2 regions of the Peribacillus sp. NPDC097295 genome follow, and region 2 is predicted to be linked to the other one. Evidence: riboswitches for the same ligand, from Rfam matches in the RefSeq annotation. Region 2 holds a riboswitch; the other holds the start of a gene.
The links. Region 2 has a riboswitch for glycine ahead of gcvT (glycine cleavage system aminomethyltransferase GcvT). Riboswitches for the same ligand answer to the same signal wherever they lie in the genome.
Positions count from the first base shown of each region.

Region 1: it holds a riboswitch for glycine, as region 2 does, so the genes downstream of both, ACIQXN_RS11235 (amino acid permease) here and gcvT (glycine cleavage system aminomethyltransferase GcvT) in region 2, are expected to answer to the same signal.

Region 1 is NZ_JBIWCW010000005.1:92,548-99,715, forward strand. It holds gene ACIQXN_RS11215 (hypothetical protein) at 1-684, opposite strand, end outside; gene ACIQXN_RS11220 (TolB-like translocation protein) at 888-1,952, opposite strand; gene ACIQXN_RS11225 (hypothetical protein) at 2,021-2,152, shown strand; gene ACIQXN_RS11230 (amino acid permease) at 2,165-3,547, opposite strand; glycine riboswitch at 4,017-4,096, shown strand; gene ACIQXN_RS11235 (amino acid permease) at 4,287-5,630, shown strand; gene ACIQXN_RS11240 (DUF3311 domain-containing protein) at 5,809-6,009, shown strand; gene ACIQXN_RS11245 (sodium:solute symporter family protein) at 6,006-7,168, shown strand, end outside.
Region 2 is NZ_JBIWCW010000004.1:321,178-328,345, reverse strand. It holds gene comGF (competence type IV pilus minor pilin ComGF) at 1-105, shown strand, start outside; gene comGG (competence type IV pilus minor pilin ComGG) at 98-484, shown strand; gene ACIQXN_RS10210 (YqzE family protein) at 552-749, shown strand; gene ACIQXN_RS10205 (YqhG family protein) at 797-1,594, opposite strand; gene ACIQXN_RS10200 (DEAD/DEAH box helicase) at 1,572-3,260, opposite strand; glycine riboswitch at 3,577-3,672, shown strand; glycine riboswitch at 3,676-3,760, shown strand; gene gcvT (glycine cleavage system aminomethyltransferase GcvT) at 3,878-4,984, shown strand; gene gcvPA (aminomethyl-transferring glycine dehydrogenase subunit GcvPA) at 5,003-6,346, shown strand; gene gcvPB (aminomethyl-transferring glycine dehydrogenase subunit GcvPB) at 6,343-7,168, shown strand, end outside.

The sequences.
Region 1 (7,168 bases), on a different contig from region 2:
CGTTTCCCTCATTGTGCTCTCTATCAAAAATCTACTATCCAGGTCCTTTGCCCGCATCGAGGATTTCATTTCTTTGACATGGGCTTTCGCTTCCACCAGCACGAACCCTTTTTGGCCATCTCTCCCTACTACCGCGGCATACCCATCCCATTGCGGTCCCATCCTTGGCCAGTACTTCTCCAACTCGATTCTTCTTCCCTTCCTCACCTGTTCAAGCTCCAGAAATTCATTTCTGTACTCTTGATAGCCCATTTCCCGTAGTGGGGATTTCCACTGTATGGACCGTTCTTTATCAAGAAAAGTCAATAAGGAAGGCGAACTCATCAAAATGAGGTTGTTCAACTCCTCTGGCCTATTATTCACATATTCCTGGAGCCAATATTGACTTCCTTTTTCCGCCTGGCCCATCTCAAGTACTTGCCTCCTCTTATTCTCCTCTACGAAACGCTTTAGGAAACTCTCTAACTGATCATCCTCCAGATAGAATAAATCAATATAAGAAAAAGGCTCTTCCACATGATAAGAATCCCGTTTGAACAGATTCTGATGCCCAAACCTATCATTTTGCTTCGAGTACTCCCATTCTATCCAATCTAACAATTGAAAAAATCTCATATCCGGCTGGCTTTCCCACAATTGCTTCACCAAGGTATTAATGCTAAAAATCCGCTCCACTTTCCTCAATCCATCACCTTCTTTGCGATATTTATGTATGGTTTCTCTACAGACTTACAGACCGACCGAAACTTTGTTCATATTTTTATTATAAAGTAACAATTCAATTGAAGTAAGAATACGGAAGATTAAATGGAGGAATTTACTATTTAAAGAATAATTGAAAATCTGCCCCATTGTTTGAATACAACAGGACAGATTCTTAAGAAAGACTAGTACTTTATCAAATAAAGTTTCGTCCCTTTTACATAATAAAATTCACCTTTTTTTGCATCAATTTTGACTGACCGATAATTAATGCTATCATCCATTGTCTTTATCTTTTTTAATTTCTTCCCTTTTAGATCATATAGATTATACGTGTAATTTTCACCAACCCAAGTACCAGCGACCATCCTTTTTTTCTTAACATCCACGTCTTGAATGTCAACATACACGTTTAGCGTTTGTACATTACCCGTCGCATATTCTATGAAATATCGTGCCCCGCTTGAGTAGTCTTGCACGGATAATCCATTATTGGAAACTGAATAATTACGGCCATCACAACCACTATTGCCATACAACTTTGCTTTTAGTTTAGTAAGTTTCTTATTCTTCTTTCCATTAAGGTCCATTTTATATAGAGCATTATTATCAATATAATAAATAGATGTTCCATTCACCCAGAAATCATCGACACCTTTCTTGAGTGTCTGTTTCTTCTTCCCGTCCAGCGTTGCTTTCACCATTGTATAGTTACCCAGTGCCTCATTTACTACTTTGGCATAGTATATGTGTTTACCGGAAATGGAAAATGTATCAATGGTATTACTACTCACCTTATCGGATGTAATTTTACTTTGTTGCCCTTTACTGTTTCGTTTATAAATTTCTAATATATCCGCGCCACCGCCGCCGCAACCACCATAGTACGCAGCAGAAAATGAAAATTTCGCTAGATAGAGGTCTTTTCCGACACTTTGCACTTCTTGAATAGGTAAGGTATTCAAACTCCAAGGATCATCATTCTTTTTTGCTAAACGGCCCTTCACAAAAAATACATTCATATCCTCTATCTTCATTGGAGGATTCGTTGCTTCTTTAATCGTATACAGTTTTTCTTTTAAAACAATTTTACTTTTACCGTTCGGTACTCCCTGATAAACACCAGCTGAAACGTTATCAGTTCCACTTACCGGAAAGTATGTAGAATTCGACGCTGCCAATGTAGCAGTAGGTGTAACAAAGGAAATAACAATCAACGCACTAATAACAAACATGACCAATCTTTTCATTTAGTTCTTCCTCTTTCCTTTTTACAGAATTTAATAGTTCATCCTCACTATATCAGGTTTTAGGCATATTGACTCATCAATCTAAGGTAGCTTCTTGCTTTATCGGTCTGATTGGGCTTTTTATCGGTCAAAATGCGGAATATATCGGTCAATTTCCCAACTATATCGGTCAAACAAAAAAAGCTATGCACGAAGCATAACTTTTTTCTCTATTAAACATCTTCTTCCGCCTTAACGTCTAAAGGTACCCGCTTATCCATTTTCAATAAGTAGTAGCAGGCTACAACACTCACTAGGAACACAACCCCTACAATCAAGGAAATACGTGTACTTGGGTTAAACCACATCCCGACCAATACCAGCAGTAAGAATGCAATCGTCGCATAGTTGCTGTAAGGGGCAAAAGGCATTTTGAAGGGATGGTTTTGCATTTCATCAGCCCGTACCTTCCTGAACCTAAGCTCACTAATAAGAATCACGAACCATGGAATCATCCCGGGCAACACACTGGCACTGTACACATACAGGAAGATTTCCGGCGGAGCCAGGTAGTTCAGGACAACGCCAATCGCTAACCCTAATAGGACAGCGATCGTACAATATGCCGGCACTCCGCTTTTCGATACTTTGGCGAAGATTTTTGGGGCTTGTCCGTTCAATGCAAGGGTATAAAGCATGCGCCCTGCACTGAAAATTCCACTATTACATCCTGACATCGCCGCTGTGATCACGACAAAATTGATAATTCCTGCTGCTGCCGTAATACCGACTTTAGCAAAGGTTGAAACGAACGGGCTTCCAAGTTCATCCAGTTGATTCCATGGAAATACCGTGACGATGACAAATATGGCACCAATATAGAAGATTAATATCCGCCAAATGATCGTTTGGATCGCTTTTGTGATGGTCCTTTTCGGATCCTTCGCTTCACCTGCAGTGATCCCGATAAGTTCAACGCCTTGGTAAGAAGCCACGACTAGGGAAAGGGCAAAGAAGAAACCTTTCCATCCCCCTGTGAAGAATCCGCCGTTAGCCCATAGATTGGACAGGCCAATCGCATCTCCACCATTTCCAATTCCGAAAAAGATAAGACCTAAGCCGGCAATGATCATCAAGATGATCGTGACGATCTTGATCAAGGCAAACCAAAACTCAAATTCACCGAAAGATTTGACAGAAATGAGGTTGGCCGCCCCAAGGATGACCATGGCCACAACTCCTGGTATCCAAGCAGGCAATTCAGGGAACCAATAATTCATATACAACCCAACGGCAATGATTTCCGACATGCCGACCAACACCCATAGGAACCAGTTGCTCCAAGCAGTTATAAACCCTGCTAATGGATGAATATAATCGCTCGCAAATGTTGCAAATGAACCAGTAGTAGGCTCTAAATACAGCATTTCCCCCATCGAACGCATGATGAAAAAGATAAAAATGCCGGCAATAGCATACGCCAGCATGACGGAAGGACCGGTCCATTTAATTGTGCTGGCAGACCCCATAAACAACCCAACACCAATTGTACCGCCCAAAGCAATCATCTGAATATGACGTGCCTCCAGCCCTCTCGTTAATTCTTTATTTGACATAGGTAACTCCTCCAGATGTATAAGCTTGTAGTGATTATTCTCTTACCGATTTTTTAAATATTAGTAAACTAGTAGAATTACAATAACTCTTAGTACTATACCCCACTACATAATTTCTTATCTTATAATAATAAATATTCTGTCAAAGTACAAATGTATTTTTAGGAAAAACAGTACACCCATTTAATTAAGGAAAGCAGACATGCTTGGTGTAAGCTTCAATTCTTTAGAACGTAGCATCATCTCAATTTCCTCATCAGCTTGTTCTCTTACCATCGGTTCTGGTTCATTTATCATTTCACTTACAATATATCCCTTTGACCTCAACCTAAATCAGTGATAGAATTCCATTATTATTTTAAAAGAACAATAAATGTATACCTGAAAGGAAGTTCAACTTCCACAGGAGACCATTTATCGACAACCGCATACTAAGCAAGCGATGAATGCTATGGATCACACTATAGCAGGAGCAGCTTCTGGAGAGACTGTACAAACGTGCAGCGCCGAAGGATTCACAATCTCAGGCAAAAGGACAGAAGAGTAACGAATATTTGTTATTCTTTAACCTTTCGAGATTGGTAGCTTCCAATCTCTTTTTTTATTGTCTTTTTTTCAATCATCATCAAAAAACGAAGGAAATCGCTACTCAACTGTACGGATTCATTGCCCGTGATCGATTGGAATCAACGGACTATGTACTTCACATCTTAAAAATTTAACAACGGGGGCGCAGAAATTGGCTAAACAAGAATTGAAAAGGGATTTGAAAAATCGGCATGTACAGCTCATCGCTATAGGTGGAACCATTGGCACCGGGTTATTTTTGGGATCCGGAAAAGCCATACAGTTGGCGGGTCCATCCATTATCTTTTCCTATTTACTAATCGGGATTTCCTTATTTTTCGTCATGAGGGCTTTAGGCGAATTACTATTGTCCAATGCAGGGTATACATCATTCACCGAATTCGCAACTGAATATATCGGTCCTTGGGCTGGATATGTGACCGGCTGGACCTATTGGTTCTGTTGGATCATGACGGCCATGGCCGATATCATTGCTGTCGGTGTCTACATGCAGTATTGGTTCGATATTCCGCAATGGATTCCAGCACTTTCCTGCTTGGTAATCCTATTGGGATTGAACCTGTTGACCGTAAAGCTATTTGGGGAATTGGAATTCTGGTTCTCCCTCATTAAAGTCATCACGATCGTCGCCTTGATCATTGTCGGAATCGTCCTACTCGTCATAGGTTTCCAAACCGAGACTGGTACCGTCTCCCTCAATAATCTTTGGAGTCATGGGGGCATGTTCCCGAACGGCGTATCCGGCTTCTTGCTTTCCTTACAGTTGGTCGTCTTCTCCTTTGTCGGAGTCGAGTTAATCGGAGTGACAGCAGCCGAAACAGCGAATCCGAAAAAGAACATTCCGTCGGCCATCAATAAAATCCCCTTCCGGATTTTGCTTTTCTATGTTGGCGCAATCGTCGTCATCCTTTGCGTCAATCCATGGACACAGCTGGATGCGGCGAGCAGTCCTTTCGTCGAAGTCTTTGCCTTGATCGGGATTCCGATTGCCGCAGGAATTATCAACTTCGTCGTGTTGACGTCAGCCGCTTCAGCCGGTAATAGCGGATTGTTTTCAACAAGCCGCATGCTTTACGCGTTAAGCAACAATAACGAAGCTCCTGCTCCACTTAAAAAATTAAATAAACATGCTGTTCCAAGTAACGCATTGGTTACATCCACCATCGTCGTTTCAATCGGTGCATTGCTAAGCAAAGTCATACCGGAACAAGCCTTCACCATCGTGACGACAATCAGCGCCATCTGCTTCATTTGGGTATGGAGTATCATCTTGATATCCCATATCAGGTATACGAAAAAACGACCGGACTTGAGGGCTAAGTCCACTTTCAGGGCTCCCTTAACGCCTTTCATCAATTATGTGATTTTAGGATTGTTTGCCTTCATCTTAATCGTCATGCTATTTGCTGAAGCGACCCGGTCCTCATTATTGCTGACACCGATTTGGTTCCTTCTTTTAGTTGTCCTATATAACTTTAGAAAAAATAAAAGCTGATTCTATTGAACAAGGAAGGGATCTCCCTTCCTTGTCTCAATTTTCACTTCCATTAAATGAAAGTTTTTAATGAAGCATGTAAAAAAATATGCTGCCATACTATTAAATTTTCTATACTTATAGTGTAATGTACTAGATATGAATAGTGGATGAGATTTAGAACGGAGGGGTTTGCTTCATGAAGAAATTATATATCCTTACTCTAGTTCCTTTTATCGGAATATTGGGGTTTCTTCCTTTTGTTAATAAAATAGAACCATATGTATTGGGTATGCCTTTTTATATGTTCTGGATGGCGATGTGGGTTGTGCTTACTTCGGTCACTTTGGCTATCATGTATAAACTGGACCCTAGAAATCGGGAAGGTGAAGAAGAATGAACATCGCTCTTATCATCATTTTAGCATTTTTACTTTTATCGATTTTCCTCGGGATACGCTCGACAAAAGGAAAAGACATGAACCTGGAACAATGGACAGTTGGCGGCCGTGGTTTTGGTAGCATCTTCGTCTTTCTATTGATGGCAGGGGAAATTTATACAACCTTCTCCTTTCTTGGAGGGAGCGGCTGGGCTTATGGAAAGGGTGCACCCGCTTTATACGTCTTGATCTACATCACCTTGTCTTATGTCCTATCCTATTGGCTCCTTCCGGCAATCTGGAAATACGCCAAGGACAACCGACTCATGTCACAATCCGATTTTTTCGCAAGTAAATACAGAAGTCCAGCCTTAGGGATACTTGCTGCTCTGGTCGGTGTGGTATCGATGATTCCAGTCATCGTTGTACAGCTCAAAGGCTTAGGAATCATTGTTTCAGAAGCTTCATACGGTGCCATTTCCATGTCAACCGCTGTTTGGCTTGGAGCAATCAGCCTGACCATATATGTGATGATTTCAGGCATTCGAGGTTCAGCCTGGACAGCCGTCATCAAGGACATCATGATGATTGTCATCATCGCGTTCCTGGGCATCTACCTTCCAATCCATTACTTTGGCAATCTTCAAACGATGTTCGAAACCATCAATAGCGCCAAACCTGGTTTTCTAACATTGCCTGATCAAGGTCTTAGCGTTTCATGGTTCATTTCGACCGTGATTTTGCTTGTATTCGGATTTTACATGTGGCCACAAGTATTCAGTTCCGTCTATACGGCGAAGAGCGGAAAAACATTCCGTAAAAATGCCATTATCAGTCCGCTGTATACGCTCATGTTACTATTTGTCTTTTTCGTAGGATTTGCCGCCATCTTGAAAGTTCCTGGACTAGAAGGCGCGGATGCGGATCTTTCCTTATTGCGCCTTGCGATACAAACCTTTGATCCGTGGTTTATCGGGGTCATCGGGGCAGCCGGAATGTTGACCGCATTAGTACCGGGGTCGATGTTGTTGATGAGCGTCTCTACGCTCCTTGCCAAAAACGTCTATCAGGAACTTCAACCAAGCACTTCCGACCGGAATGTGGTACGTTTGGCCAAGTTACTCGTTCCCGTTATCGCGCTCATTTCCGTCTACTTCACTTTAAACGGAGGAGAAACGAT
Region 2 (7,168 bases):
AAGGTTGACAATGTCATTGAAATCCATATAACAGATAAATCAGGTAAGACCTTTTTTCGGAAATTTCATCCTTTCCTCAAGAATGAGATGGCGGCTGATGGATAATCAAAAAGGAGTCGTATTCCCGATGGTTATGATTATAGCTAGTGTATTTATTATGTTCACGATCTTGATGATTGATCAATTTGTCATTGATAAAAAATTTTATAAAGAAGTTGAAGAAACATTAATTTCCGATCACTTAGTGCATCTAGCCGTTAATGAGGTGACAGCCGAATGGGACGGTGAGATACCTAAAAGCATTCAGGGGGACATTTCGTATCCAAATGGTGACGTGCATTATAAATTAACGAAACAAGATGTGCGATATGCCTATATCGAGTTTTCATCTTTGTCTAAGAATAATCGGACAGGCCGAATCATCATTCTATATGATAAAAAAATAGGTAGAGTAATAGAATGGATAGAAAAACTCAAGGACTAACCGTTCTTCTGCTTGGTTGGAATAAAAGAGGCATATATCGGACATACTTAGTCATGGGTGATTGTATATGTCGACAAATGCTTATATCAAATATATTACACAGCAAATTGTACAGTATTTCAATTTATCGAAGAGGGAAAGAAAAGAAAAGCGCCGTCACCGGAAAGAGGATAAAGAGCCTACTGTCTCACACTGGTTTGGCATTGTTCCTTTTGCATTATCCATGTTTATTAAAAAAATCAAAAAGAGAAAGCAGATGTCTTGAGCTTCCGTTCGGACATCTGCTTTCTTTTTGATTTGCTTAGGAGAAGGTTATGCTAAAGTTCGGTCGGATAAATAAAACAAACCGCCATTGATGATGGAAATCTGAATGTTTGGTTCATATTGGGCCTGCAATGCCTGTTTTTCAGTAAAATAACTTTCACTTTTCTCCTCCATATCCTTGTAGAAATGTTCCAATAAATCAAGGTCGGTCTGCCAACGTACCATGGCCTCTTCTGCCCAGGTATGGTCATCATTCTCAAAGCTTTTACGAATATATGTATCGAGCCTGGACAAACCGCTTTTTGGCATGATCAAAGGCGAAAGCGTAAATGAGTAATCCGGTATTTTAGGAGTGACTTTGACCGGCAATAAACGTTCGTGAAATCCTTCCATGATCTCCCCTGAAATTAAATTAAGCCCTATAGACATGAAGGTATCCTTTTTTCTGTCACATTGATAAGATATCTTTACATTTTGGGTTAGCCACGGGAACAATGGACTTTGCCCGGTCTTTAAGGGAGGTCTATCCTCAAAAAGCCTAATGAAACCTGCCAGTCTTTTGGTTGATTGGATAATTTGATGAAGCCGTGGCGACCCAAAGTGAATTCTTTCCCCTTTCATATCAGGTGGTGCCAGTTCGGGGTGCGTGATGAAAGTGAGTTGGCCAGGATTTGGTATCCCGCCGGTTTTTTCGAGATAGTGCCAATAAAAAGGTCTGTTCATCAGTTCCTTATCCATTTCAACCGTTAACTGAACTGTGAGATAGGCTGAGGTGTCTTCAAGCACAACACAGTCATTGGCTTGAAAGTAAGTTAATAAAAAATCATGAATTTCCTGTTGCTGCATGAATTTCACCATCCTTCATATCTTGTGCGAACTGAATCATGGAAGTTAAATTATCCATTTTTATTTTCATTTCGCCTTCCGTTTTGGATTCCCCGACAACATCAATTAAATATTCCTCGATATTGTTAATATCCAATTTTGTTAAGATGTCATCCAATTCTCCGATCACCTTTTCAAACAAATGGATTTTCTCATACAGCAATTTCAATATATGTTCTTCCACAGTATTCTTCGTTGCAAAGTTATAGATCATGACGTCTTCCTCTTGGCCTAGCCGATGAATCCGTCCAATCCTTTGTTCTAACCTCATTGGATTCCAAGGTAGATCGAAATTGATCAAATGGTGGCAGAATTGCAAGTTGATTCCTTCCCCACCAGCCTCGGTGGCAATTAATACTTGGGTTTTCTTTTGAAAGAGTTCCTTCATCCAATCTTTTTTCCCACGCTTAAATCCACCGCGGAAGGGTACGGAAGAAATGCCGTGTTTCTGTAAATACCATTGAAGATAAAGTTGGGTAGCCCGGTATTCGGTGAAAATGATTACCTTGTCATCAATTTTTTTTATAAGTTCCAAAGCTTTCTCTGCCTTTGAATTTTGTTCGGTTAGATTCACTTTCTCAAAAAGTCCATCTAACTTTGCTTCAAAGTCAGCGGTCGGTTCTTTATATTTTTCCTTCATGTTTTTCAATGTATAATAAACTGCTTCTCTGCTACTGCATGCTTCCCTTTGGAGGGTGAGTGACGAAAAGGCGCTTCCCTTCGTACCTTCTGACATCGGTTTAAACTTAGTTACGGCATCGTACAAGGCTTGCTCTGTCGGTGAAAATTCAATGATGATCGTTTCGACATTCCGTTTTGTCCATTCTATCCCTGTATCGGCACGGCGATTCCTTATCATGACCGTATTGACAAGATCCTTTAAATGCTCATCTTCTAGAATGTTCCGACCTTTCCCTTTATATTTCTCAGAAAAGAGTGTGGCATTCCCTAAGTGTCCAGGTTTTAATAAAGAAACGAGGTTAAAGATTTCTTCGACTTTATTTTGAATCGGTGTTGCAGTCAGTAATAAACAAAATTTCTTTTTCAGGTTCTGAACGAATTCATAATTCTTCGTTTTATTATTTTTAAGTTTATGAGCTTCATCAATAATGATAAAGTCATATTCTAGATTGGAAATGATATCCCGATGGGGGGCTCGTTTAGCTGTATCGATGGACGAAATAACGATATCACATGATTCCCACACATAACTTTTCCTTTGCACGACCGCGGGAATATGAAATTTGGTATTCAATTCGAAAGCCCATTGGGTGACAAGTGATGCGGGCACAAGGATCAAAACTTTCTTGACAAGACCGCGAATCATATATTCTTTTAAAATCAATCCTGCTTCAATCGTCTTACCGAGACCGACTTCATCAGCCAAAATGGCTTTGCCGTTCATATCTTCAACCACCTGTCGCGCAGCTTCTAATTGATGGGGAAGCGGCGTGAGTTGTGGAAGATGTTTGGGGGCTTGTAGACCTTCGAAATCAGGAATGATCAGGTTCTCTTCCATTTGGACCGCCAATTTGTAAAGATCCCAATTTCCCCAGGGTCCGTCATTTTCCATCTTTTGAAGCAATTCATCATTCCAATCAGAACTGAAGGATATATTAATTTTCATTGGTACTTACTCCTTCTTACACGTAATTTTCTTATTTGTAGTTGGATCGATGTTTTTTATAAAGTAATGAATTTTTCTCTACGAAAGTTATTGCAGAGAAAAGTATCTTAAGGTAGGATGTAAATATATTTAGAAAATTGCAATAGTATTGAAATATAAGAATGAGTTTATAAATCTTAGTATGCATAGTATTAGCATTCTGCACATGCTTTATCCCAAGATTAACAAAGCACAGATATTGCATTACTTTCTAGATAGTTGAAAACGGTCAGTGTGGGAATCGCTAATTCTTTCAATCATTTACAATAATAAGCGGGTGATGGTAAGGGGAGAGACTACATATCTATAGATGTAGCGCCGAAGGAGCAAGCTTAGCAGTGAATCTCTCAGGCAAATGAACTCTTATCGGACGCGACTCTGGAGAGCGCCAAACTACTTAATGATGGCCACCAAAGGGGAAAACCTATTATATAGGTAAACTTTCAGGTTTCAGGACAGAGAAAAAGCCAATTTGGCTTTCTCTGTCCTTTTTTGTGTCCTTTTCCATGATTAATGGATTCTAAGGAAAACATTTAGTGATAAAGGGAAACAACAAAAAAATAGAGGGAGGTCATTTTTTGAGCACTTTGAAAAGAACGCCATTATTCGAGGTTTATAGTGAAAACGGTGGGAAAACGATAGATTTTGGTGGTTGGGAGCTTCCTGTGCAGTTTTCGGGCATTAAAGATGAACACGAGGCTGTACGCACAAAAGCGGGCTTATTCGATGTATCGCATATGGGAGAGATTGAGGTGAAAGGTACTGAGAGCCTTGTCTTTTTACAAAAGATGCTGACAAATGATGTATCCAAGCTGAAACAGGGGGGAGCATTATACACGGCCATGTGTTATGAAAATGGAGGGACGGTTGACGATCTTATCGTCTATCAAAAAGCGGAAGACGACTATCTGCTCGTGGTCAATGCAGCCAATATCGAAAAAGACTTTAATTGGCTTCAGGCTAATGGTATGGATGGTGTCAAGATTCATGATGTTTCAAACGATTATGCGCAACTCGCTCTGCAAGGTCCTCAAGCGGAGAAAGTATTGCAGAAGATTACCGACCAAACTGATTTGAGCACGATTGGCTTTTTTAAATTTAAAGAAGACGTCCATATTCATAATATATCCACGATGGTTTCACGTACAGGATATACGGGTGAAGATGGGTTCGAGATATACTGCCGGAGTGAAGATGGTCCTGCCCTTTGGAGAGCAATTTTGGAAGCTGGTAAAGAAGAAGGAATACAACCGATTGGATTGGGGGCCCGTGATACCCTCCGGTTTGAAGCAAAACTACCGTTATATGGGCAGGAACTTTCACCGGATATCACTCCTATTGAAGCCGGTATTGGCTTTGCTGTTAAAACGGAGAAGGAATCAGACTTTTTTGGGAAATCTGTGCTTCTTGAACAAAAGGATAAAGGGGCAACACGTAAGCTTGTCGGACTCGAGATGATCGAACGTGGCATACCACGGCATGGCTATAAAGTATACAGCGGGGACAAAGTCATTGGGGAAGTGACGACAGGGACTCAGTCGCCAACATTGAAAAAAAATGTAGGATTGGTGCTTATCGATAAGAATCATTCAGATCTTGGCACCGAAGTCGAAGTCGAAATACGTTCAAAAAGAGTGAAAGCTATTATTATCCAAACGCCTTTTTATAAAAAAAGAGGAAAGTAGAAGGGAATGGTCCATAAGATGAAACATCGTTACTTACCGATGACAGAGCAGGATAAACAGGAGATGTTGGAAGTTATAGGAGTCAATGCTGTAGATGACCTTTTCAGTGATATACCGGAAAATGTTCGCTTTCAAGGTGAATATGACATAAAACCAGCCAAATCGGAACCAGCTTTAATGAAAGAATTATCGAAACTAGCATCCCGAAATGCGGATCTTAAAAACTATGCATCCTTCCTTGGGGCGGGTGTGTATGACCATTATTCACCTGTCATTGTCGATCACGTCCTATCCCGTTCGGAATTTTATACGGCCTATACCCCTTATCAGCCGGAAATTTCTCAAGGGGAGCTTCAGGCCATTTTTGAATATCAAACGATGATCAGTGAATTGACGGGAATGGATGTTGCCAACTCCTCGATGTATGACGGCGGAACAGCATTAGCTGAAGCAGCCATGCTTGCCGCCGGTCAAACACGCCGGAAAAAAATTCTCATATCAGCGACGGTACATCCAGAATCAAGAGAAGTAGTGAAAACATATGCCAAAGGTCAACGTGTTGAGGTCATCGAGATCCCTCATACAAATGGTGTCACGGACTTGGCTGCTTTAAAGGATCTGGCTATGGATGATATTGCAGGAGTGATTATACAGTACCCGAACTTCTTCGGCCGCATCGAACCGTTGAAGGAGATGGAAGAGCTCATACATAATGTAAAGTCCATGTTCATCGTGTCCAGCAATCCACTTGCACTTGGTGCTTTGACCCCACCAGGCAAACTCGGTGCTGATATCGTGACAGGTGATGCCCAGCCATTCGGCATTCCGGCCGCTTTTGGTGGGCCTCATTGCGGATATTTTGCGGTCACGAAGAAATTGCTTCGTAAAGTCCCGGGCCGTCTAGTCGGACAGACGGTGGATGAAGATGGAAAACGGGGATTTGTACTGACGCTTCAAGCACGTGAGCAACATATACGTCGTGACAAGGCGACATCCAATATATGTTCCAATCAGGCATTGAATGCATTAGCAGCCTCTGTAGCGATGACGGCACTAGGGAAAAAGGGCGTCAAAGAAATGGCCGTACAAAATATTCAAAAAGCCCATTATGCAAAAAAAGCGCTACAGGAACAAGGAATAGAAGTTGTATTTGAAGGACCCTCCTTTAATGAATTTGTCATTAAGCTTTCCCTTCCTTTCAAAGATGTCAATAAAAACCTCTTTGAAAAAGGAATGATTGGCGGCTTTGATTTAGGATCGGCTTATCCAGAGTTGCTAAATCATATGTTAGTGGCGGTTACAGAACTTAGAACAAAAGAAGAAATCGATGAATTTGCGCAGGAACTGGGGGATCAACTATGAATAACCAAGACCAATCACTCATTTTTGAAATCAGTACATCCGGTCGAATCGGATATAGCCTTCCGGAAATGGATGTAGCGAGCGTTCCACTTGAGGAAATCATTCCGGCCGATTATATACGTGAAGAAGAAGCTGAGCTCCCGGAAGTTTCAGAGCTGGATATCATGCGTCATTATACCGCTCTATCAAAGCGGAATCATGGTGTGGACTCTGGGTTCTATCCGCTCGGTTCCTGCACGATGAAGTATAATCCGAAAATTAATGAAAATGTAGCACGGTTTAATGGTTTTTCCCATATCCATCCCTACCAAGATCCATCGACCGTTCAAGGTGCTCTTGGGTTATTATTCGATCTGCAGGAACATTTAATTGAAATTACCGGAATGGACCAAGTGACTTTACAACCCGCTGCGGGTGCCCATGGTGAATGGACGGGTCTAATGATGATAAGGGCTTTCCATGAAGCGAATGGGGATTTTAATCGGACGAAAGTCATCGTTCCCGACTCGGCTCATGGAACGAATCCGGCATCGGCCACGGTTGCCGGGCTGGAAACAATAACCGTGAAATCCAATGAATTCGGGCTCGTGGACCTTGAAGACTTGAAGCGAGTCTTGGGACCGGATACGGCAGCGTTAATGTTGACAAATCCGAATACGTTAGGCTTATTCGAAGAGAATATTCTTGAAATGGCACAGCTTGTTCATGAGGCTGGTGGAAAATTATATTATGATGGAGCTAACCTGAATGCCGTTCTATCCAAAGTCAGACCAGGAGATATGGGATTTGACGTAGTTCATTTAAATCTCCATAAAACATTCA